2 regions of the Pseudochelatococcus sp. B33 genome follow, and region 1 is predicted to be linked to the other one. Evidence: predicted binding sites of a transcription regulator. Region 1 holds the regulator's gene; the other holds the start of a gene.
What was found. Region 1 encodes LexA, which represses DNA repair genes until DNA is damaged. Its sites were predicted from a motif close to TGTTCNNNNTGTGTTCNG; they were not measured.
Positions count from the first base shown of each region.

Region 2: dnaE (DNA polymerase III subunit alpha) is a predicted target of LexA. The motif match lies at 7,207-7,224, and genes of this name have one in related genera.

Region 1 covers NZ_JBSEFH010000011.1:67,096-79,149, forward strand. Annotated here, with positions in the region: gene gltX (glutamate--tRNA ligase) at 1-2, opposite strand, end outside; gene ACUSIJ_RS13655 (ComEC/Rec2 family competence protein) at 281-2,539, shown strand; gene lexA (transcriptional repressor LexA) at 2,567-3,292, opposite strand; gene parE (DNA topoisomerase IV subunit B) at 3,581-5,752, opposite strand; gene ACUSIJ_RS13670 (rhomboid family intramembrane serine protease) at 6,145-6,966, shown strand; gene ACUSIJ_RS13675 (CBS domain-containing protein) at 7,211-7,645, shown strand; gene ACUSIJ_RS13680 (patatin-like phospholipase family protein) at 7,697-8,728, opposite strand; gene ACUSIJ_RS13685 (autotransporter assembly complex protein TamA) at 9,305-11,443, shown strand; gene ACUSIJ_RS13690 (translocation/assembly module TamB domain-containing protein) at 11,440-12,054, shown strand, end outside.
Region 2 covers NZ_JBSEFH010000001.1:31,924-43,977, reverse strand. Annotated here, with positions in the region: gene frr (ribosome recycling factor) at 1-187, opposite strand, end outside; gene pyrH (UMP kinase) at 390-1,097, opposite strand; gene tsf (translation elongation factor Ts) at 1,196-2,116, opposite strand; gene ACUSIJ_RS00140 (30S ribosomal protein S2) at 2,225-3,232, opposite strand; gene dnaE (DNA polymerase III subunit alpha) at 3,428-6,952, opposite strand; gene hspQ (heat shock protein HspQ) at 7,432-7,779, shown strand; gene addA (double-strand break repair helicase AddA) at 7,785-11,309, opposite strand; gene addB (double-strand break repair protein AddB) at 11,306-12,054, opposite strand, start outside.

The sequences.
Region 1 (12,054 bases):
ATTGCAGCGACTGATCCACAAACGTTGACGGCGGGCGACGGACGTACCACGGATTTGTCGCGCCGTCGTGACGGATGTGACAAATCGGGCTTGGCGCAATCGCCCCGGAAGACGATAATGGGCGGTGTAACACGGCTCGGGCGCCGCGCAACGCGGCATCGGCGCTCTGTATCATGACTTGGGCGTATGGGGTAGGCATCATGCGAAAGATCGCCGGCCGCGCACCGCACTGGACGCGGGACCCGGCGTGAACCGCGCGGGCAGGAGAGGGTGGGGGGCCATGCCCCTCGCGGCGCCAGCGTGGCTGCGCTTCGCAGCCGCCGAGGCCGGCGATCTCGGCAGCCGCTGGCGCGTGCGGCTGACGGGCTGGCTCGCGCTGGAAGCCGAGCGCCGGCGGCTCTTCCTTTGGCTGCCGGTGGCCTATGGCACGGGCGTGGCGTTCTATTTCGCCGCCGACCGCGAGCCCGCGCCGTGGTCCGGCCCCGTGGCGGCGGCCGTCATGATAGCCGTCGCCGTCATGCTGCGCGGGCACTGGCGGGCGCGGACGGCGGCCATGGCCGCCGGCGTCCTGTTCCTCGGCTTCTCCATGGCGGCGATGCGCACGCAATGGGTGGCGCAGCCGGTGCTCAACCGCACGGTCATTGCGCCGGTCACGGGCTTCGTGCGCTCCGTCGAGGAGCGGCCGCAGGGGCCGCGCGCCATCATCGACGTGGAGGACATCGGCGGCCTCGCGGCGGGGGAGCGGCCGGCCCGCGTGCGCATCGGCCTGCGCCGCGGCACGGCCATCGCGCCCGGAACGCGCATCGTGGCCACGGCGCGGCTGGTGCCGCCGCCGCAGCCGGCGCGCCCCGGCGGCTACGACTTCGCCCGCGACGCGTTCTTCGGCGGCATCGGCGCAGTGGGGTCCGTCAACGGCCGGGTCGAGGCGATCGCCGGCCGGCATCCGCCGACACCGCCGGGCGCCCGGCTCGCGGCGTGGATAGACAATCATCGCAATGCATTGACACGTCGCATCATCGAGGCCGGCGGCGGCCCCTTGCAGGGTAGCGGCCACGGCAAGGACGGAGAGGAGCGGGCGCGGGGGCAGGAGGCGGCCTTCGTGGCGGCGCTCGTCACCGGCAAGCGCGGCATGCTGACCGACGAAACCAACGAATCCCTGCGCGCGGCGGGCATCTACCACGTGGTGTCGATCGGCGGCTTCCACATGACGCTGGTTGCGGGGACGATCTTCTTTCTCGCGCGCGCCCTGCTGGCGCTGTCTCCCGGCATGGCGTTGCGCCGGCCGGTGCGCAAGGCGGCGGCGGTGGCGGGCATCGCCGGGGCCGGCGTCTATTGCGTGTTCTCGGGTGCGGGCATCGACACGTTGCGGGCGCTCGTCGTGACGCTGATCGTCATGGGCGCGATCCTGGCGGACCGGCCGGCGCTCTCCATGCGCAATCTCGCGCTCGCCGCCTTCGTCTGCCTCACGTTCCAGCCCGAAACCCTGCTCGGGCCGAGCTTCCAGATGTCGTTCGCGGGCGTCGCCGCGCTGATCGCGCTGTTCGAGCGGTGGAGCGACGGCGCGCGGGCGCACGGCATGATGCCGCTCAGGGAAGGCGGCGGCCTGCATCTGCCGGACGCCGGGCTGCGCGGCGGGCGGCTCTACCGGCTCGTCGTCGTCAGCACGGCCACGACCGTGGTCGCGATGCTGGCCACCGGCCCGTTCAGCACCTATCATTTCCAGACCTTCAATCCGTGGGGGCTCGTCGGCAACGCCTTCGGCCTGCCGCTGGTGGAACTGCTCGTCATGCCGCTCGCCTTCATGGGCGTCATGGCCTATCCGCTCGGGCTCGACGGCCCGTTCTGGCATCTGGCCGGCCTCGCGGCCGCGCCGGTGCTTGCCGGCTCGACGATCATCGAGGGGTTCGCCGGCGCCGTGGTCGTGGTGCCCTCGTTCGGGCCGGGTGTGCTGGTCCTGCTGGTGGCAGCCCTCCTGTGGACCTGCCTCTGGACGACGCCGCTCAGATGGTTCGCCATCCTCCCGGCGGGCCTCGGCGTGGCGCTCGCCGCCATGCCCGACCGGCCGGACATGCTCATCGACCGCGAAGGCAGGGGCGCGATGGTACGGGCGGCGGACGGCCGCTATCTCGTTCTCGGCCGCCCGTCCGCCTTCACCGTCGAGCAATGGCTGCGGTCGGACGGCGATCCGCGCCGGGCGGGTGATCCATCACTGCGTGCCGGCGTTGCCTGTGACCGCATCGGCTGCGTCACCGTGCTGCCGGAGGGGCGCAGCGTCGCCTTCGCCCTCGACGAGCGGGCCGCCTACGAGGACTGTACCCGCGCCGCCGTTGTCGTGACGCGCTGGCGCGCGCCGGAAAACTGCGCCGCCCGCCACGTCATCGACAGAACCGACCTCGACCGGCACGGCGCTCTGGCGCTGATTTTCGAGGGCGACGATCTCGTCATCAGGGGCCGGCCGGACGGCGAGAACGGCAATGTCCGGGCAGGTGATGCCGGATCGTCCGACAACCGGCCCTGGCGACGTCCGGCCCATCGGTGACGTCCCCGAAGGGCCTTGCCAGCGGCCTCAGTAACGGCGGACGAGGCTGATGAGCTTGCCCTGGATGCGCACCCTGTCGGGCCCCAGAACACGCGTCTCGTAGGCCGGATTGGCGGCTTCGAGCGCGATCGAGGAACCGCGCTTGCGCAGGCGTTTCAGGGTGGCTTCCTCGTCATCGATGAGCGCGACGACGATGTCCCCGGTGTCGGCGTTGTCCTGCCGACGCAGGATGACTGTGTCGCCATCGAGAATCCCGGCCTCGATCATCGAATCGCCCCGCACTTCCAGGGCGAAATGCTCGCCGGGGGACAGCAGCTCGGGCGGCAGGGTCAGCGAATGGCTCGAATTCTGGATCGCCGTGATGGGCGTGCCGGCCGCGATACGCCCCATCACCGGAATGGTAAGCCCGCCGGAGGAGACGGGGTCGATTTCCTGCACGGGCCTGTCGACGTTGGCCCGTCCGCCGGCGGGAGCGCGGCCGAGGCCGCCCTCGACGATGCTCGGACTGAAGCGGCCGCGCGGCACCGGCGCGGTCGGCACTTCCGGCAGCCGAATCACCTCGATGGCGCGCGCCCGGTTCGGCAGCCGGCGGATGAAACCGCGCTCCTCGAGCGCGATGATCAGCCGGTGGATCCCCGACTTGGAGCGCAGGTTCAGCGCGTCCTTCATCTCATCGAACGAAGGAGGAACTCCGGACTCGCGCATCCGTTCATGAATAAACCGAAGCAGATCGTGTTGCTTGCGCGTCAGCATGGATTACGCGTCCTCCCGGGATTTCCGCCAGTTCGTAACGTCAAATGACGAGGCACGAAACGAAACGCGAACACCATACACGTTCTTAATGTGTTCCGCAAGCGTCACTGTTCACGATAAGCCTTAAAACTTTGTTGTTTGGAGCGGGGCGGCGCGCCGATTTCCGCCTGGCGGTGCGACTTTCATCGGCCGGCGCACAGGGAAAGCCGATTCTACAGCGTCGATTCTGTGGCGGGGCTGGCCGCGTTCCCGCGGACGACGGCCCGCCGCGGATCAGATGTCGAGATCTCAGATGTCCAGATCCGTGGCGAAGGCCGCGTGTTCCTGGATGAAGGAGAAGCGGGCTTCCGGCTTGTTGCCCATCAGCCGCTCGACCGCCTCGCCGATTTCGGGCCGCGCGTCGTGATCCACCACCACCCGGAGCAGGGTGCGCTTGCGCGGATCCATGGTGGTTTCCTTGAGCTGCGCCGGCAGCATCTCGCCGAGGCCCTTGAAGCGGCCAATATCCACCTTCTTGCCCTTGAAGGTCGTGCGCATCAGCTCCTGCCGGTGCGTCTCGTCGCGGGCGTAGACGGTCTTGCCGCCTTGGCTCAGGCGGAACAGCGGCGGCACGGCCAGATACAGGTGCCGCCCGTCGATGAGGCGCGGCGTCTGCTGCCAGAAGAACGTGATGAGGAGCGAGGCGATATGGGCGCCGTCCACGTCGGCGTCGGTCATGATGATGATCTTGTCGTAGCGCAGGTCCGCCTCGCGATAGGCGGAGCCCGCGCCGCAGCCCAGCGCCAGCATCAGATCCGCGATCTGCTGGTTCTGCAAAAGCTTGTCGCGTCCGGCGGAAGCGACGTTGAGGATCTTGCCGCGCAACGGCAGAATGGCCTGCGTGGCGCGGTCGCGCGCCTGCTTGGCCGATCCGCCGGCCGAATCGCCCTCGACCAGAAAGAGCTCCGACCCCTCCGCGCCCGCCCGCGTGCAGTCGGCGAGCTTGCCGGGCAGGCGCAGGCGGCGCGTCGCCGTCTTGCGGGCGACTTCCTTTTCGGCGCGCCGGCGCAGCCGTTCCTCGGCGCGCTCCACCGTCCAGTCGAGGAGCCGGGAGGCCTGCTGGGGCGCGGCGGCGAGCCAGTGGTCGAAGGCGTCTCGCACCGCGTTCTCGACGATGCGCGCGGCCTCCGTCGTCGCGAGCCGGTCCTTGGTCTGGCCCTGGAATTCCGGCTCGCGGATGAAAACCGAGAGCATTGCCGCGCACGAGGTCATGATGTCGTCGGCGGTGATCTGCGCCGCGCGCTTCGACTGGTTGACGCGCTCGGCGTGGTCGCGCAGGCCGCGCAGCAGGGCGGCGCGCAGGCCCTGTTCGTGCGTGCCGCCCTCGGGCGTCGGGATGGTGTTGCAATAGGAGGCGACGTGGCCGTCGTCCTGCGTGTACCAGGCGATCGCCCATTCCAGCGAGCCGTGGGCTCCCGTCGGGGCGCCTGTCGTGCCTGCCTTGCCGTTGGTGGCGGACTTGTCGATGCGGCCGGAGAAGATGGTGTCGACGACGAGCTCGCGCCCCTCGATCTCCTGCGCCAGATAGTCCCGCAAGCCGCCGGGGAAGCGGAAGGTCGCCTCGGCCGGCACCTTGCCGCCGGCGGGCAGCAGTTCCGGCGCGCAGCGCCAGCGGATCTCGACGCCGCCGAACAGGAACGCCTTCGAGCGCGCCATGCGGAAGAGGCGCGCCGGATCGAACCGCGTGCCGGGGCCGAAGATTTCGGCGTCCGGCTTGAAACGCACGCGCGTGCCGCGCCGGTTGCTGACGCGCCCCAGCGTCGCGAGGGGCCCGAGCGGCAACCCGCGCGAAAACTCCTGCCGGTAGAGGATCTGCCCGCGCGCGACCTCGACCTCGAGCTTTTCCGAGAGCGCGTTCACCACCGACACGCCGACCCCGTGCAGGCCGCCCGATGTCTCGTAGACCTTGGAATCGAACTTGCCGCCGGCGTGCAGCGTGGTGAGAATCACCTCGAGCGCCGACTTGTCGGGGAACTTCGGATGCGGATCGACGGGAATGCCGCGCCCGTTGTCGGTGACGGCGAGGAACCCGTCGGCCGACAGCTCCACCTCGATGAAGCCGGCGTATCCCGCCACGGCCTCGTCCATGGCGTTGTCGATGACCTCGGCGAAGAGGTGATGCAGCGCCTTCTCGTCCGTGCCGCCGATATACATGCCGGGACGCCGGCGCACGGGCTCGAGCCCCTCCAGCACCTCGATGGACGAGGCGTCATAGCCTGCCTCGGGCTGGCCGGGGTTCCCGGCAGCCTGCGCCTGTTCCCGCTTGACGGCGGCCACGTTCCTGGCCGCGGCAGCCGCACGGCCGGAGGCGGCTCTGGCGGCCGAACCGGCGCCTGAAGAGCTGACGCCCGTCCTGGTGGCCGGCTCGGCGCCGCCCCCGCCTGCCGGGGTGCCGAAAAGGTCGTTGCCATCCGTCATCATGCCCGCCCGTATTCCAATCCGCCGATGAAGATTCCAGCCATGCCAGGGACAACCCGACATGGGACGATCCGAATGGAACGCCCCGGACAGGACATGCACGGCGACACCGCATGCGTCCGAGGCGAACGGACAGGAAACATGCAGTTGTACCGCGAACTGTCAAGGGGCCGGGGAACCATGACCTGTGACGACGACCCAGTATGGAAAACGCATCAAGAATGCCACGGCGGCATCGCCGGCCACAATCTTGGAGGATGAAAATCCGCAATTAACCCGTGCATAAGCCGCGTTTCCGGCGGCGCTGGCGTCGATGCGGCATCGTGCTATCGTGGCGCGCTTCCGCTCCACCCGCGGCATCCGCGTCATCCTTTCTCCAGCGCAGGGAACATTGCGTGTCCGACGACTATCAAGCCCACCCGCGGCCCGGTGGCCGTCCGCCCGTGCGCGAGCCGGCGTTCAACGTGCCCGGCGTGGTCCTCGCCGTCATCGCCGTGCTGGCGGCGATCCATGCCCTGCGCACGCTGCTTCCGGACGGGGAAGGCGCCCACCTGATGCTGTCGCTCGCCTTCATTCCGGCACGGCTGACCGTGTTTTTCGACCCCTCGCGGGCGCAGGAACTGTTCGAATCCGCTTTCGCCGGCGGCGGCATGCAGATGGCGCTGACGCGTTTCGTCCTGACGGAGGGGCCGGCGCCGTGGTCCGTCGTCACTTACGGCCTGCTGCATGGATCGTGGATGCATCTCGGCTTCAACGCGCTGTGGCTGCTGGCCTTCGGCACGCCGGTGGCGTGGCGCTTCGGCGTGGCGCGGTTTCTGCTGCTGTTCCTCGCGGCGACTGTCGCAGGATCGCTGTTCTACTGGCTCATGCGGCCCGTCGACGTCACGCCGATGGTTGGCGCCTCGGGGGCGATTTCGGGGGTGATGGCGGCGGCGGCGCGATTCGTCTTCGGCTCCGGGCAGGTTGCCGTCTTCGGGCGGTCCACGCCATCGGTGCTGTTTGCGCCGGCGCAGCCGCTCGTCAACCTGCTGGAAAACAGGCAGGCGCTGGGTTTCATCATCGCCTGGCTCGTCATCAACCTGATCGCGGGTTTCGCCTCGGGCGCCTTCGGCGTCGATGGCGCGATCGCGTGGGAGGCGCACATCGGCGGCTTCCTCGCGGGCCTCGCCCTGTTCCGGCCGCTCGATCCCGTCCCTCCCGCCGCACGACGCTCCTGAACGCGTCGATTCGGTCGATTCCGTTGGCGGGAAAGCGTTCCGGCCGCTTCACGGCCTTGCCATACACGCCGGCGGAAGGCAGAATATGCCTCAAGGCCGCCCATGGACGGCGGTGCGCAGATCGGGCCCGTAAACAATACAGAACACACGATAATAACGAAGAAGATACCGAAAAACGGACCGCTCTGCTGCCGCCGCGCCTGTCGGGCGCGCTGCGGTTCAGTGAATATCGAGGGAGGTTGATATGGGCACAGTCGCCGCAATTCTTTCGTCCAAGGGGCGTTCCGTCATTACGATTTCGCCCCAGCGCACGCTGCACGAGGCCGTCGACGTGCTGTCGACGCGGGGTGTCGGCGCGCTGGTGGTGACCGGCGTCGACGGAGCGGTGCTCGGCATACTGTCCGAACGGGACGTGGTGCGCATGCTCGGCCAGGATGGGCCGCGCGCACTCGACAACACCGTGTCTCGCGTCATGACGTCACGGGTGAAGACGTGCACGCCCTACGACACCATCGAGGATGTCATGGAGATGATGACCGCCGGCCGTTTCCGTCACATTCCCGTGATGGAGGGCGGCAGGCTTTCCGGCATCATCTCGATCGGCGACGTGGTGAAGCACCGGCTGGCGGAGTTCGAGACCGAGCACCAGGCGTTGCGCGAGTACATCGCCACTGCGTGACGTGAATAGTGACCTGAAGAGGTCAGGTGAAATCCCGGGGGCGGGGACGGATCAGCGCGGCTCCGCCCCGTCCTCGCCGCGCAGGTATTCCAGCAGGTCGGGCAGGGCCCGCTCCGTCGCCTTCTCGCCCAGGGCAATGATCTCCCCCGCGCGGTGGAAATCGAACAATCCGACATGGGCGAGGCGGGGCGCGATGGTGATGTCCGGCGGGTCGCCGGCGAGGCGCGAGCGCGCGATTCGGTCCTGCGTGATGTTGAACGCGTCCATCAGCACCGTCGCGAGGCCGGGGGCGCGGGGCCGGCGCTGCTGTCCGCGTGCGCCCGGAAGCGCGCTCTGGAACGGCGCGAAGAAACGCCGCAGCAGGCTGTCCGTCGGATGTTCGGCGCTGTCGATGAGCTCCTGCGCCTCTTCCGGATCGAGGGTCGGTCCCATCGCGGTGCGGGCGCGCGGATCGCCGTTCAGGTTGACCGCGACGGCGGCTTCCGCGCCGAGCACCCGCGTCGCCGTCACCGGGATGGGGTTGACGAGCGCGCCGTCCATGAGCCACCGCCCGCCGAGTCTCACCGCGTCGAACACGCCCGGCAAAGCATATGAGGCGCGCAGCGCCTCGGCCAGCTGCCCGCGCGTGAGCCAGATCTCGTGGCCCGATCCGAGTTCCGTCGCCACCGCCGCGAAGCGCAGCGGCAGTTCCTCGATCTTCAGCGCGCCGAGGTTCTCCACCAGCAGTTTCTGCAGGCGATCGCCGGCGAGCAGGCCCGAGCCGTTGATGTGGAAATCCATCAGCCCGACGACGCGGCGCTTGGTGAGCGAGCGGGCGAAATCCTCGAGCTCGTCGAGCTTGCCCGCGGCATAGCACCCGCCGACGACCGCGCCGATGGAGGTGCCGGCGATGACGGACGGCTGCAGCCCCTCGCGCCGGAGCACCTTCAGCACGCCGATATGCGCCCAGCCCCGGGCCGCGCCGCCGCCGAGCGCCAGGCCGAAGCGCATGCCGCCTGCCGGCGTCTCATCCGTTTCCGCGCGCTGTCCGTCGGGCCCCGGTCTGTGCTCCGGCGGATCGTCTCCCGCGCGGTGCTGCTCCATGATCAACTTACCCGTGAACCGGAAAATCTCCTCCAGCAAGATAACATACCTCTGAAAAAACGCGGGTGCTTTCCGGGGCGATCATCGGTCCGTCGTCAGCCAGTCGTTCTTTTTTATAAGTTCTTGTAGGCGGTTATGTGACCGGCGCGGGCGGATCTCCGGCCTTGCCTCCATGCGCTCCCGTGCCCGCCGCCCCTGGAGGACGAGGAAGCGGGCCGGGCGAGGGGGCCTGTTCCGAAGCTCCGGATGATATCCTGCCGGAATATGGCTTGCGCGAAACTTGCCCGGCTTCGGCGCACCCCGCCATCGTCACCGGGTATTGGAATTGCTGAATTCTCCGTCAGTGTTAACCAATGGCCAAGTGCGATTCGTTACAATCCCTGCGATATTCGTCTCATACCCGGAAGCATGGCGCTGCTGCCGGGCGGGCGATGGCGGTTCGGTGCGGCGGCGGGAGCGGCTGCCGCGGCGCGCGGTCGACGGAGCGCTCGTGTTGCCCGGAGGGCATTCCGGGCCATGCATCTTTCGCTCCATGATGGTATAGCAGGTGTGTTTGCGTTGGAGGCCCGAAGGCGCGTGAGTGAAGACCGGACCATCCCGCCCGCCGCGCCGATCGGCCGGACAGCCGGCCGCCCGGGGGCAGTGCCGGTGCCGGAGCGCCGGCGGCGACGCGACGCGCGTCCCCTCGCGCTGCTGTGGCTCGCCGGGGTCGTGACGCTGCCGCTCGTCTCGGCCGTGGCGATCGCCGGGCGGGCCGAGGCGCAGCTTCTCGCGCCGCAGTCCGCCGAGACCGAAGCCGAGGCGGACAGCGGGGCGCCGCGCCGCTCGTTCTTCGGCCGCCTCTACGATCGCCTGCTCGGACGCGAGCCCGAGGTGGAGGAGGCCGAGACCATCCCCGTTCCCGATGGCGTGAGCTACACGGTGACCTTCGACATTCCCGACGACAGCGCGGCGGAGCAGCTCGAGGACGTGTCCGACCTGGCGCGCCTGCAGCGGCAGCAGCCCTCCGGCGCGGTAGGGCTCGTGGCGCGCGCCAACGCCGACAAGGGCCGCCTGATCTCGGCGCTGGAGGCGCTCGGCTACTACGACGGCCGCATCGACATCCTGCTGGCGGGCGAGCCGCTCGACAGCTCCGCGGTCACGGCGCGCATCGAGGCGGCGCGCCGCTCCGGCCCCGTGCCGGTGCGGATAAGGGTCACGCCCGGCAAACGCTACGTTTTCGGGCGCTTCGCGCTCATCGACGCCACGACCCGCCGCCCGCTTCCGTCGCCCGACTGGGCGAAGCTCGGCCTCGAGGCCGGCGAGCCCGCGGTGAGCGCCGACGTGCTGCGGGCCGAAACCGCGCTCATCGGCGAGTTTCGCAATCAGGGCTATGCGCTGGCGAAGGTGCCGGCGCGTCAGGCGACCGTCGATCACTCCCGCCAGACGATGGATATCGTCTTCCACGTCGATCCCGGCCGGCGCGCCACGTTCGGGCCGGTCACGGTGTCGGGCACCGACAGGCTCGATCCCGATTTCGTCAGGGATCGCGTGCCCTTCAAGGAAGGCGAGATCTTTTCGCCGGAGGCCACCGCGCGGCTGCGGCGGGACCTGAGCGCCTACGACGTGTTCGATTCCGTGCGCGTGATCGAGGCCGACCACCTCAACGCCGACGGCTCCCTGCCGATCGAGGTGCAGGTCAGCGAGCGGCTGCCGCGCTTCATCGGCTTCGGCGCCAAGTATTCGACGACGGAAGGCCCGGCCGCCAACGTCTACTGGGGGCACCGCAACCTGTTCGGCGGCGCCGAGCGCCTGCGTCTGGAGGCGCAGGTGTCGAGCACGGACGTCGATACGATCAACGGCCGCTCGCGGGCGCGCACCATCGAGAAGCTCGGCTACAAGATCGGCGCGAGCTTCCTCAAGCCCGGCATCTTCACCGTCAAGGACGATCTCATCGTCGAGGCGGCGGCGCTGAGGGAGATCACCCAGACCTACACCCGCCAGGGCTTCATCGGCTCCATCGGCGTGAAGCGCACGTTCTCGGACGAGCTGTGGGGGCAGATCGGCATCGACGTCGAGCGGGCCAAATTCACCGCCCCGACCAACACGAGCTACACCAACAGCGGCTGGTATACCCTTGTCGGCTTGCCAGTGCAGCTCAACTACGACAACACCGGCGACAAGCTCAATCCGACGCGCGGCGTGCGGGTCGCGGCCAAGGTGACGCCCTATCCGTCGTTCCTCGGATCGACGGTGGACATGACCAAGATCGACGTCACCCTTTCCGGCTACCTGCCGCTGGACAGCGACGCGCGCTACGTGCTCGCGGGGCGGACGCGGGTGGGCTCCATCGTCGGCGCGGGGCTCGCGGACATCCCGCCGCCGCACCGGTTCTTCGCCGGCGGCGGCGGCTCCGTGCGCGGCTACGACTACCAGAGCCTCGGCCCGAAGGACGACCTCGGCGTGGTGGTCGGCGGGCGCAGCCTGTTCGAGGCGTCGGTGGAAGCGCGCGCCAAGATCACCGACACCATCGGTGTGGTGGCGTTCGCGGACGCCGGCATGGCCTACAGCTCCGCTACACCGAAATTTGATGAATCGCTGCGGTACTCGGCCGGCCTCGGTTTGCGTTATTACACCAGCATCGGCCCGATTCGCCTCGATGTCGCGCGCGGCCTCAACCGCGAGCGGGGCGATCCACCCTACGGACTCTACGTCAGCCTGGGACAAGCGTTTTGATCGGTCGCAACGGATATAGGCGCAGACGCGGGCGCATCGGCATTGGCGGGCTTCTGCTGCGGCTCGCTGCCGGCATCCTCGTGGCTCTCGTGGGCGGCTTCCTGTTCCTCACCCGCACCGACACCGGCCGGGCGGCACTGGTCAACGTCATAGAGAGCGTCGTGAGCGGCCCGGATCTGACGCTCGCCATCGGCAGGCTGGAGGGGCCGGTGCCCTTCGACATGACGGTGCGCGACGTGCGCGTCGGCGACGCCGGGGGCGTCTGGCTCGATATCGACCGGGCGCGGCTGTCCTGGCGGCCGCTGTCGCTCTTCGGCGGCGTGCTCGACATCGAGGTGGTCGAGGCGGACAAGGTCACCGTCGCCCGCGCACCGGCGTCGTCGGGGACGGACGAGCCGGAGGATTCCGACACTGCCGGCGGCGGCCTGCCGCAACTGCCGTTCGGCATCACGCTCGAACGGCTCGCCGTCGGTGAGGTGGCGCTCGGCGAGGCGCTGTTCGGGCAGCCGGCCAGTCTCAGCGTCGCGGGTTCGGCGCAACTGGTGGATTACCGGCAGGGGCTGAACGTCGACCTCACGGTCGACCGCATCGACGGGCAGGAGGGGCGCATC
Region 2 (12,054 bases), on a different contig from region 1:
GCTCGGGCACGCTGACGGTGGCGAGCTGGCTGATGGGCGTCGGCGTGCCATAGGCTTCGACCTGAATGGGGTCGAGAATGCTCGGCGACGCGCGCCCCGTGCGCAGACTGGCGAGATCGTGCTTGAGCGCGTTGAGCGCTCCCTGCATGCGCCGCTTGATATCGTCGAGGTCGAAGCTTCCAGCCATTGCCAATGCCTTTTATCTATAACCCGCTGTCATCATGATCTTGCCGGATCAAGATACCGATTCTGTCGCGCCGTCCAGTCCGGTTTGAGGAACGCCCCGGTGAGCGCGGGGAACCGTCAAACACAATCCCGTCACTCGGCTGTCACATCCTGCGCGCTCCAGGGCGGTGCCGTGGACCGGTCCTGCACGCGCTCCGCCGCGATCAGGGCGTCACGAGCGTCGCCCGTCCCGTTCCCGCCAGAACGGAACCGATCGCGCCAGCATCCAAAACGGAAAATACCACCACCGTCAATCCCGCTTCGCGCGCCAGTGCAAACGCCGTCGTGTCCATCACCTTGAGATTGCGGGTGATGGCCTCGTCATGGGTGAGGTGATCGTAGCGCCTCGCTTCGGGATCGACCTTGGGGTCGGCGGTGTAGACGCCGTCCACGTTCGTGCCCTTGAGCAGCGCGTGGCAGGCGAGTTCCGCCGCGCGCAGCGCAGCACCCGTGTCGGTGGTGAAATAGGGATTGCTGGTGCCGCCGCCGATCACCACCACCTTGCCGTGGGCCATGTGGTCGAGCGCCCGCTTGCGGGCGTAGCTTTCGCACAGCGAGGGCATCGGCACCGCCGACATGGCGCGCGCCGCAACGCCCGCCGTGTCGATGGCGTGCTCCAGCGCCAGCGCGTTCATGACGGTGCCGAGCATCCCGATCGAATCGGCTGTGGGCCGGTCGAGCCCCTTGTTCAGCCCCTGTACGCCGCGGAAGAAGTTGCCGCCGCCGACCACCACGGCTATCTCGTGTCCCGCATTTGCGGCGGCCGCGATGTCGGATGCGATCGCAGTCAGCGTCTCGCCGTGCAGGCCCGATCCTCCCGGGCCCGCCAAAGCCTCTCCCGACAACTTGACCAGCACCCGTTTGAACCGCATTCCAATTCTCCCGACATCAGGAACGAACGGGCGTCGCCATCGCCGTCCCATCCAATCTCATAAAAAAGGCGGCGCCTTGGCGCCGCCTTGAGGATCGATCAGGCGGCGCCTGCGGCCGCCGCCACTTCGCTGGCGAAGTCGGTTTCCTCTTTCTCGATGCCGTCGCCAAGGGCGAACCGGACATAGCCCGCAAGCCTGATCGGCGCCCCGGCCCTGCCTTCCGATTCCTTCACCGCCTGCGCGACCGATTTCGACGTGTCGTGAATGAAGGGCTGCTCGACGAGGGTCACTTCCTTGAAGTAGCTCTTCAGGCCGTTCTCGGCGATCTTCTCCAGCACGTGCTCGGGCTTGCCGGCGTTCTTCTCCAGCAGGATCGCCCTTTCGCGCGCAACGGTCTCGGCCGGGACGCCCGAGGCATCGAGCGCGACCGGGTTCGTCGCCGCGACGTGCATGGCGATCTGGCGCGCCAGAACGGTCAGTTCGTCCTTGTTGCCGGCCGATTCGAGCGCGACCAGCACACCGATGCGGCCGAGGTTGTCGCCGGCGGCGTTGTGGACATAGGCCGCCACCACGCCCTCGCCGACGGACAATGTCTCGGCGCGGCGAAGCGCGATGTTCTCGCCGATCGTGGCGATGGCGCTGGTGATGGTTTCCTGGACCGTGCCGCCCTGGGGGAAGGCAGCGGCCCTGATCGCCTCGACGTCGCCGCCGACGCCGAGCGCCACCTGCGCGATGGTGGTCGCGAGCGCCTGGAACTGCTCGTTGCGGGACACGAAGTCGGTTTCGGAGTTGAGCTCCACCGCGACGCCCTTGTTGCCCTCGATGGCGAGCGCAACCAGGCCCTCGGCAGCCACGCGGCTCGACTTCTTGGCCGCGCGGGCGAGGCCCTTCTTGCGCAGCCAGTCGATCGCCGCCTCGATGTCGCCGTCCGTCTCGGTCAGCGCGTTCTTGCAGTCCAGCATGCCGGCGCCGGATTTTTCGCGGAGCTCCTTCACGAGAGCAGCGGTGATGTTCGCCATGGTTATCCTCATATTACGGACAGGGGAGGCCCGGCATCCCCGCAAGAGGAGCCGGGCCAACCGGTAAACGTCTCTACGCGCCGGGTTCCGTCAGGAACCGGGAAGCGCTCAGATCGCGACTTCTTCCAGCCGGGCGCGGGCCTGGTCGATCCAGCCGTCGCGCTCGATGCGGCCACCGAGCTTGAGTTCGGCGTCGAGGGTCGCGATATCGGCCGGCGTCAGCGCCGCAAGCTGCCAGAAGTGGAACACGCCGGCTTCGTTGAGCTTCTTCTCGACCTCGGGGCCGACGCCGGCGAGGGCCGAAAGCTCGTCGGGCGCGCCGCGCGGGGCGACCAGACGCTCGAAAGCGCCCTCGGAACCGCCCTCACCCGAAAGATCCTCGGCGAAGGGTTCGTCCGACGCGCCGAGATCGACGCCGAGATCGCCCTGACCGCGCGAGATGCCGTCGATCGCCGCGCGCGCCACCAGATCGCAGTAGAGCTTGATCGCGCGGCCGGCGTCGTCGTTCGCCGGCACGGGGAAGGTGATGCCGTCGGGATCGCTGTTGGTGTCGACGATGGCGGCGACCGGAATGCCCAGGCGCTGGGCTTCCTTGATCGCAAGCTGTTCCTTGTTGGTGTCGATGACGAAGAGCAGGTCGGGCGTGCCGCCCATGTCCTTGATGCCGCCCAGCGCGCGCTCCAGCTTGTCGCGCTCGCGCAGCAGCAGCAGGCGTTCCTTCTTCGTCAGGCCGGCCGCGCCGCCGGCGAGGGTCTCATCTACCTTGCGCAGACGCTGGATCGAGCCCGAGATCGTCTTCCAGTTCGTCAGCATGCCGCCGAGCCAGCGGGAATTGACGAAATACTGCGCCGAACGGCGCGCCGCGTCGGCGACCGAATCCGACGCCTGACGCTTGGTGCCGACGAACAGCACGCGGCCACCCGCCGCCACCGTGTCGGAAACGGCCTGCAGCGCGCGATAGAGCGCCGGCACGGTCTGGGCGAGGTCGATGATGTGGATGTTGCTGCGGACGCCGAAGATGTAGGGTTCCATCTTCGGGTTCCAGCGATGCGACTGGTGACCGAAATGGGCGCCGGCTTCGAGCAGCTCGCGCATGGAAAATTCAGGCAGTGCCATAATGATGTCTCTCCGGTTCAAGCCTCCGCGGAGCTCCGGCCGGAAACCCGGCCACCGGAAGCCAATAAGCCCGCTCCGCGTGTGGAATGGCGCGCCTTATAATACCCGTATCCGACAATTGCAAGGCTAAAAGCGGCGGCCGGAAAGCCACCGGCCGCGCCTGTGAAAAAGCGCCGCGCGGGATCGAAACGTCCGTCATCGCAGCTCCACCTCCACGACACCCGGCAGGCCGCGCAACGCGCCGGCGATCTGCGGCGAGGTGGCGAAACGGCCGGGCAGTTCGAGCTCCACTTCCTGCCGGCCCTCGATATCGACGATGATCGACACCGTCCCCTCGCCATGGGTGGAGAGCTGGCGGGCGATCATGTCGATCGGCCGGGGATCGTTGACGGTGATGCGCATGCCCTTCTGGTGGCGCGCCACGGCGGCGTCGAGCGGCTCGGCGCGCTGGATGCGCGCCCGCACGTCCTCGCCGTCGCTCGACGCCTGCACCAGCAGCATGACCGCCTGTCCCGGCTCCAGCAGGTCGCGGTATTGCGCCAGCCCCTCCGAGAACACGATGGCCTCGAAATGCCCGCTCTGGTCGGACAGGTTGATGATGCCCATCTTGGAGCCGCTGCGGGTCCGCCGCTCCGTGCGGTCGAGCACGGTCGCCGCGAGCTGGCCCATGCTCTCGCCGCGCTTGACGCCGCGCGCGAAATCCGCCCATCGCTGCACATTCAGCCGCTCCAGCAGCGGCCCGTATTCGTCGAGCGGATGGCCCGAGAGGAAAAAGCCCACGGCGTCGTACTCGCGCTGCAGGCGCTCGGACGTCAGCCATGGCTCATGCTCGGGGATGCGCAGCGGATCGGGCGCGAGGGAGAGGCCGAAGATGTCGCCCTGCCCGGCCGCCTCGGCCTGCGCCGTCTGATTCGCCACCGCCAGAACGGCATCGATGGCGGCGAACGCCCGCGCCCGGTCCGGCTCGAGCTCGTCGAGCGCGCCGGCCGACACCAGCGCCTCCAGCGTCCGCCGGTTGACGAGGCGCGGGTTGATGCGCCGCGCGAGATCGCCGAGATCGTTGAAGGGACCGTCAGCGCGTGCGGCCACGATCGAGGCCACGGCCTGCTCGCCCACACCCTTGACGGCCGCAAGCGCATAGCGGATCACGCCCTTGCCGTCCGCCTCGTACACCACGTCGAAGCGCACGCCCGAGCGCTGCACCGAGGGGGGATCGACCCGGATGCCGAGCCGCTGCGCCTCGCGCCGGAACTCGGCCAGCTTGTCGGTGTTGTCCATGTCGAGCGTCATGGAGGCGGCCAGGAACTCCACCGGGAAATTCGCCTTCAGATAGCCCGTCTGGTAGGCGATGAGCGCATAGGCGGCTGCGTGGCTCTTGTTGAAGCCGTAGTCGGCGAACTTGGCCAGCAGGTCGAAGATGTCGTCGGCCAGCTGGCGCGAGAGGCCGTGTCCCGTGGCTCCCTCGACGAAACGGACGCGCTGGGCGTCCATCTCCGCCTTGATCTTCTTGCCCATGGCCCGGCGCAGCAGGTCGGCCTCGCCGAGCGAATAGCCCGAGAGCGTCTGCGCCACCTGCATCACCTGCTCCTGATAGATGATGATGCCGAAGGTCTCCCGCAGGATCGGCGCCAGCGCCTCGTGCAGATACCACGTGTTCTCGGGCTCGCCGCGTCCGTTCTTGCGGTCGCAGTAGACCGGGATGTTGGCCATCGGGCCCGGCCGGTAGAGCGCCACGAGGGCGATCAGGTCCTCCAGGCGGTCGGGGCGCATGTCGACGAGTGCCTTGCGCATGCCGGCACTTTCCACCTGGAACACGCCCACCGTCTCGCCGCGTCCCATCTGCTCGAAGGTGAGCGGGTCGTCGAGGGGAATGCGGTCGAGATCGAAGCCGGGGTCGCGCTTGTGGATGTGGTCGACCGCGATCTTGAGCACGGTGAGCGTCTTGAGGCCGAGGAAGTCGAACTTGACCAGCCCGGCCTTCTCGACCCATTTCATGTTGAACTGCGTCACCCGCATGTTGGAGCGCGGATCGCGGTAGAGCGGCACGAGCTTCTCAAGCGACCGGTCGCCGATCACCACGCCCGCCGCGTGGGTAGAGGCATGACGGTGCAGACCTTCGAGCTTGCGCGCGATCGCCAGCATGCGCGCGACGACGGGGTCTTCCTCGGCGGCCGCCTGCAGCTTGGGCTCGTCCTCGATGGCGCGCGCCAGTGTCACCGGATTGGCCGGGTTCTGCGGCACGAGCTTGGTGAGCTTGTCCACCTGCCCGTAGGGCATTTCCAGCACCCGGCCGACGTCGCGCATCACACCGCGCGCCTGCAAGGTGCCGAAGGTGATGATCTGCGCCACCTTGTCCTCGCCGTAGCGCTGCTGGACATAGCCGATGACCTCCTCGCGCCGTTCCTGGCAGAAGTCGATGTCGAAGTCCGGCATCGAGACGCGGTCGGGATTGAGGAAGCGCTCGAACAGCAGGCCGAAACGCAGCGGATCGAGATCGGTGATGGTCAGCGAATAGGCGACGAGCGACCCCGCGCCCGAACCGCGCCCCGGCCCCACCGGAATGCGCCGCGCCTTGGCCCACTTGATGAAGTCGGCAACGATCAGGAAGTAGCCGGGAAACTTCATCCGCTCGATGACGCCAAGCTCGTAGTCGAGCCGCGTGCGGTAGTCCTCCTCCGCTAGACCCTCCGCCGGACCGTGCGCTGCAAGACGCTGTTCCAGCCCCTCCATCGCCTGGGCGCGCAGCTCCCGCGCCTCGTCGTCCTCGTGATCGGCGCCGGCGGAATCCGGGACGGCGCTGTTGCCGGTGGCACCCTTATCGGTGGCGCCCTTGCCGGTGAAATGAGGCAGAATGGGCTTGCGGGTGGGCACCCGGAAACCGCACCGCACGGCGATTTCCACCGTGGAGCGGAGCGCCTCGGGCAGATCCGCGAACAGCGCCGCCATTTCGGCCCGCGACCGGAACGTATGGGAGGACGCGAGCTTGCGGCGCTGATCGTCGGACACCAGCCGTCCCTCGGCGATCGCCAGAAGCGCGTCATGGGCCTCATAATCGTCCGCGGCGGCGAAGAACGGCTCGTTGGCCGCCGCCAGCGGCACGCCGTGCCGATAGGCGAGGCGCAGGAGCTCCGGCTCGGTGAGCGTCTCCTCGGGCGTGTTGTGCCTTTGCAGTTCCACGTAGAGGCGGTCGCCGAAGCTGTCCATCAGCCGGGCGAAACGCGCCGCCGCCAGCTCCGGCCGGCCGGCGGCCAGTGCGCTGTCGAGCGGCCCGCCGGGACCGCCCGTGAGCGCGATGACGCCCTCGGCGTGGTCGGCCAGCAGCCCGATGTCGACATGCGCCCCATGCGCCCCCAGCCCCGGCTCGTTGCCGAGAAAGGCGGCACTCGAGAGCGCCATCAGGTTGCCGTAGCCGGCCGCGTCGGCAGCCAGCAGCACCACATGCGGGAACTGGCGCTGGACTTGGCGCGCATTCGGCTCCGACGCCTCGAAACGCACCGCCATCTGCAAGCCGGCGATCGGCTGGATGCCGGCCTGATGCAGTGCCTCCGAAAATTCCAGGGCGCCGAAAAGGTTGTTGGTGTCGGTGAGCGCCAGCGCGGGCATGCCGTCCGCGCGGGCGAGCCTGGCGAGCGCGCCGATGGTCAGCGCGCCTTCGAGCAGCGAATAGGACGAGTGCACGTGGAGATGAACGAACCCGACCTTCTCAATCAATCCGTCCATGGCCGCCCCCGGTTGCAGATCCAGATCCATGCGAATCGAAACGCCGCTGCATCCACCCGAAATCCTAACACGAAACGGGATGCGGACTCGCGCCCGCCTCCCCCATCCCCGGCTTTGTCTACGCGGAGCCGCCGGCCATGGCAACGACGCCGACCAGAGCGACGAACAGCAGCAGCGACGTCAGCTCGACCATATCCTCTATTACAGCCTTGAACATCGTTATACCCTCCATTCGTTCCAACAAGATCATATTATGTTCTTATAATGTTCAGAGTCTAGTGGCCTTGTGCAGAATGCTTAACAATTTTCCACAGTCAGGAGGACAGCCGGGGAACCAGCCAGGGGACAGTGGTGGAAAGCCCATGGAGAAGCCCCGATCGGCAGGGGGTTTGGATCTCATCGGAGATGTGATCGGCGGGCGGAGGCATCCGCCGGGGGTCGGGCTTGACAACTACCTGTCCCCGCAGTTTGATTTACTGATGGACAAGCTGCGATTTTCCGGCATGCGGACGGCGAAATTCGACCTGGGACAGGTGGTCAGGCACCGTATCTATCCGTTTCGGGGCGTGATCTTCGACGTCGATCCGTGCTTCAACAATACCGAGGAATGGTATCAGGCGATCCCTGAGGACAGGCGGCCGGACCGCAATCAGCCGTTCTATCACCTGTTCGCCGAGAACACGGAAACCGAGTACATCGCCTATGTCTCGGAGCAGAACCTCGTGGCCGACACCTCCGGCGAGCCCGTCCGCCACCCGATGGTCGCGCAGGCGTTCGAGAACGGCGCGCCGGGGCAGTACCGCATCCCGGCACGGATGACGAACTGAGGCGTCTAGATTCCTGGGGCGATCTCCGCCAGCGCCCGGTCCAGCTGCGCGCCCTCGGCCTCCACCACGACCGGCCCCCGCGTATAGACGAGGAAAGCCCGCACGTCCCTGCCCGGCAGCAACTTGCGCAGCAGCGCGCGATAGAGCGCGAGCTGGGCGAGATGGGCGTGATCGGGCGCATCGGCCGGCACCGCGCCGGGAGCGCCGGTCTTGAAATCCGCGATGTGGACTTCGTCGTCGATGATGGCCAGCCGGTCTATCCGGCCGGAGACCGGCAGCGTCCGTCCGTCCGCAAGCGCGATATGGCCGGCAATGGCGACCTCCGCCCGGCTCGACGGCCCGAAGAGCCCGGCAAGCGCCGGCGCGTCGACGATGCCGAGGGCGGCGTCGACGATATGCTGGCGCTCGTCCGGCGCCAGCCGGGGGGCGCGTGTGTCGATATAGGCGATCGCCGCCTGCCGGCGACGGTCGGGGCCAAGAGCGGGCAGCCGTTCGATGAGCGCGTGCACGAGCTGGCCGCGCAGGCGCGCGCTTTCCGCCGCAGAGGCTTCGGCCGGGCGATGCGGCCGGTCCGCCGCGTCGATCGCGCTCGAAGGGCGAAGCGGCGGCGCGGGCTGCGTCTCCGGGAGCACAGGTGCCGTCAGCCAGGCGGGCACGGAGATGTCGGGGCGCGGCGATGCGCCGCCGGGCTCGCCCCCTGCAGCGGCCTTCTCCGGCGACGACCAGCGCAGGATCTCCCCGCCTGTCTCGTCCGTGACGCGCGTCAGGCGGCCGCGCAGCCCGCCGTCGTCGGAGACGGCCTGTTCGATGCCGTTGATGACCATGCCGGACCAGCTTTCGTCCGGCGGCCGGGCAGACGATGCGCCGGCATCCGTGCCGTCCGCTTTCGGCTCGCGTTTGATGGCGGAGGCCACGATCAGCCGGTCGCGGGCGCGGGTGAGCGCGACGTAGAGGAGGCGCGCGTTCTCCTCCGCCGCCTTCTCGCGCAGCGTGGCGCGCGCCTCTGCCACCGGAGCGGGGTCGAAACGCTGCCCCGGCGACCAGATCGGCACTGCGAGCGCCCGCGCGCCGATCGTAAGGGGAACCTCGATCAGGTCGGGATCGTGGCTGCCGTCGGGCTTCTCGCCGCCGTCGGCCAGGATGACCACCGGCGCCTCCAGCCCCTTGGCGCCGTGCACGGTCATGACGCGGACCTCGTCGCGGGTGTCGTCCATGTCGCGTTTCATGTCGCCGGTGGTGCCCTCGAAAGCGTTGAGGAAGCCGGCGAGCGAGGGCGCGAAGCGCTGCTCGTAGGCGAGCGCCTGCGACACGAAGGCGTCGATGGCGTCGCCCGCCTCCGCCCCGAGCCGCGCCACGAGCCTGCGCCGGCCCGCCTGCGGCCCGAGCAGGGTGGCGTAGAACCCGAACGGCCCGCGTGCCCGCGCCAGCGTCCGCCACGACGACACGGTCGCGAGCGCGCGGGCTGCGGCGGGATCGCCCGCGCCCGCATCGGCGGCTTTCGCGACCGCGTCGATCAGCGGCACGTCGCCGGCGCGCGGTGCGGCGATGCGGATGAGGTCGTCGTCGTCCCAGCCGACGAGCGGGGACTTGAGGCTTGCGGCCAGCGTCAGGTCGTCGCGCGGCTGCAAGGCCACGCGGCCGGCGGCGACGAGATCGCGCACGGCGATGTGCTGGGCGACGGTGAGCCTGTCCGCGCCCGCGACGGGCACGCCGGCGTCCTTGAGGGAGCGGATCACGGCCTCGAAGAAGGTGCGGCGCTTGCGCACCAGCACCAGCACGTCGCCCGGCGGAATGCGCCGGCCGGTCTCGTCGCCGGTCTCCATCCAGCGGCGGACGGTGAGCGCCACCTTGCGGGCGAGCCGCACGGCGGGCTCCGAGGCGTCGGGCTCGTCGAGCGGCAGGCTCCAGGCATCGGGTTCGGGCGGCTTGTCCTTCCAGATCGTCGGCCAGATCTCCACGACGCCGGGGAAGGAGGGGCGCGCACTCTCGTGCACCGGGGTGGCGGCCGTGTCGCCCAGCGTCAGCCCCTTGGCGTGGTGCGGCAGTGCGAAAACCGCGTCCACGGCGGACAGCACCTCGGGCGCGGAGCGGAACGAGACGGTGAGCTGCACGTCCTCGAAGGCCATGCCGGCGGCCTGCGCGCGGGCGCGGAAATAATGGCCGTTCGCCTCGAACTCGTGCGGCGCCGCGCCCTGGAAGCCGTAGATGGACTGCTTGGGATCGCCCACCGCGAACAGCGTGCGCCGGCGCGCGCCCGCGCCCTCGCCCGCCGTGAATTCCTCCACCAGCTTGCGCAGGATGGCCCATTGCTCGGGCGAGGTGTCCTGCGCCTCGTCGACGAGCACGTGGTCGATGCCGGCATCGAGCTTGTAGAGGATCCACGCCGCATCCGCCTTGCCGAGCAGCGCCACGGTGCGGGCGATGAGGTCGTCGAAATCGAGCGCCGCGCGGGCGCTTTTCAGCTTTTCGAGACGGTTGAACACCGCCTGCGCCAGCGAGAACAGCGCCCGGGTGCGCGCCACCGCTTCCGCCGCCCTGATGCGGTCGAGCAGCGCCTCGATGCGGTCGCGTTCAGCGATGAGGCGTTCGGTCAGCGCCGGGTCGATGGCCTTCGTCGCCAGCCTTTTTTGCGGTTCGCCTTTCTGGGTGAAGAAGACGTCGCGGTAGAGCGCGAAGCGTTCGAGCGCGTCGCGGGCCGCAAATGCCCGCCGCAGCAGGCCGGCCTTGTCCCTGTCCGTCTTCGCGCCGGCCTCCAGCGCCTCGGCGACGGCCGGCCATTCGTCGGAGGCGATGCCGCCGGCGATGACGGCGCGGCGCAGGGTCTCGGGCGTGTCGTCCGCCGCGATGCCGCAGGCGCGGGCGAAGGCGGCGAAGACCCGGTCGAGCGCCGCCGGATCGGCATGCGCGCGCAGAAACGGCTTGTGGCGCAGCGCCGTCCGCAGCGCACGGCCGACGGTTTCGTCGCCCGCTTCCCGTGCCACCTGATCCAGCGCATCGGCGATCGCGGAGCGGCCGGTGGCGGCGTCGGTCAGCACCTCGCGCGTCGCCTGTTCGAGCAGATCCTGCGACTGCGCCTCGTCCAGCACCTCGAAGCGCGCGGGCACGTTGGCCTCGAAGGGGAAGAGATGCAGCAGACGCTCGCAGAAGGCGTGGATGGTTTCGATCTTCAGCCCGCCCGGCGTTTCGACGGCGCGCGCGAAAAGCCGCCGCGCCACCGCGATCCTGGCCCGCGCCGGCGCCCTGCCGTCGAGCGCCGTGAGCCTCTCGGCGAGCCCCGCATCGTCGAGCACCACCCAGGCGCCGAGCTCGTCGAACACGCGGTTCGACATGTTCGCCGCCGCCGCCTTGGTGAAGGTGAGGCACAGGATGCGCGTCGGCTCCACCTCGTCGAGCAGCAGGCGCAGCACCCGGTCGGCCAGCACCTTGGTCTTGCCGGAGCCGGCGTTGGCCGACACCCAGGCCGAGGCCGCGGGATCGGCGGCGCGGCGCTGGTCGATGACGGTTTTTGGGGGAACGACGAAGCGGCTCATGCGTCCTCCCCCGCCCCGGCGAGCACGGACCACTCGCGCACGCGTGCCAGATGGTCATAGGGCCCCTCGTGCTTGGCGTATTCCGGGAAGGGGCGCGAGATGAAGCCGGCATCGCCGCCGTAATAGCGGCCGAGCAGCGCCTGCAACCCCGCAAAATGCTCCTCGATCACCTGCGCCACCGTCCGCGTTTCTTTCTTTGGCTGGTCGATCGGCTTTTCGGTGAGCGGCTCGCGGCCGCCCCTCGCCAGCATGTAGAGCAGCGCGATGTCGTCCGGGGCGGCGATGCCGGGGAAGGCGCCGCGCTTCAGCATGGCCGCCTCGAGGGTCATCTGCGGCGAGAACCCGGCGAAGATCTGTGACGTACTCGGCGCGGCGCCGGTCTTGAAATCGACGATGACGGTCCTTCCCGGCCATTCCTCGATGCGGTCGGCGCGGGCCGAGAGCACGAACACGCCGCCGGGCACGGGAATGTCGAGGCGGCCGTGGATCTCCGCCGTGAGCCTGCCGATGCCCGGCCGCCGGGCGATCTCCCAGCCGACGAAGGCGCGCGCGACCTGCTCGAAACGCGGCCACCACAGCGCCGTGACATCGGGATAGACCGCAAGCGGCGCGAACGCCTCGCGCCCCAGCCGCAACGCTTCGCCGAGCGGGTCGTCCGGCAGCGCGTCCGGCCAGCGGATGGCGAAATTGCCGAGCGCCGCGTGCACCAGCGTGCCACGGTCGGCGGCGCCGGGCGGGGTCGCGA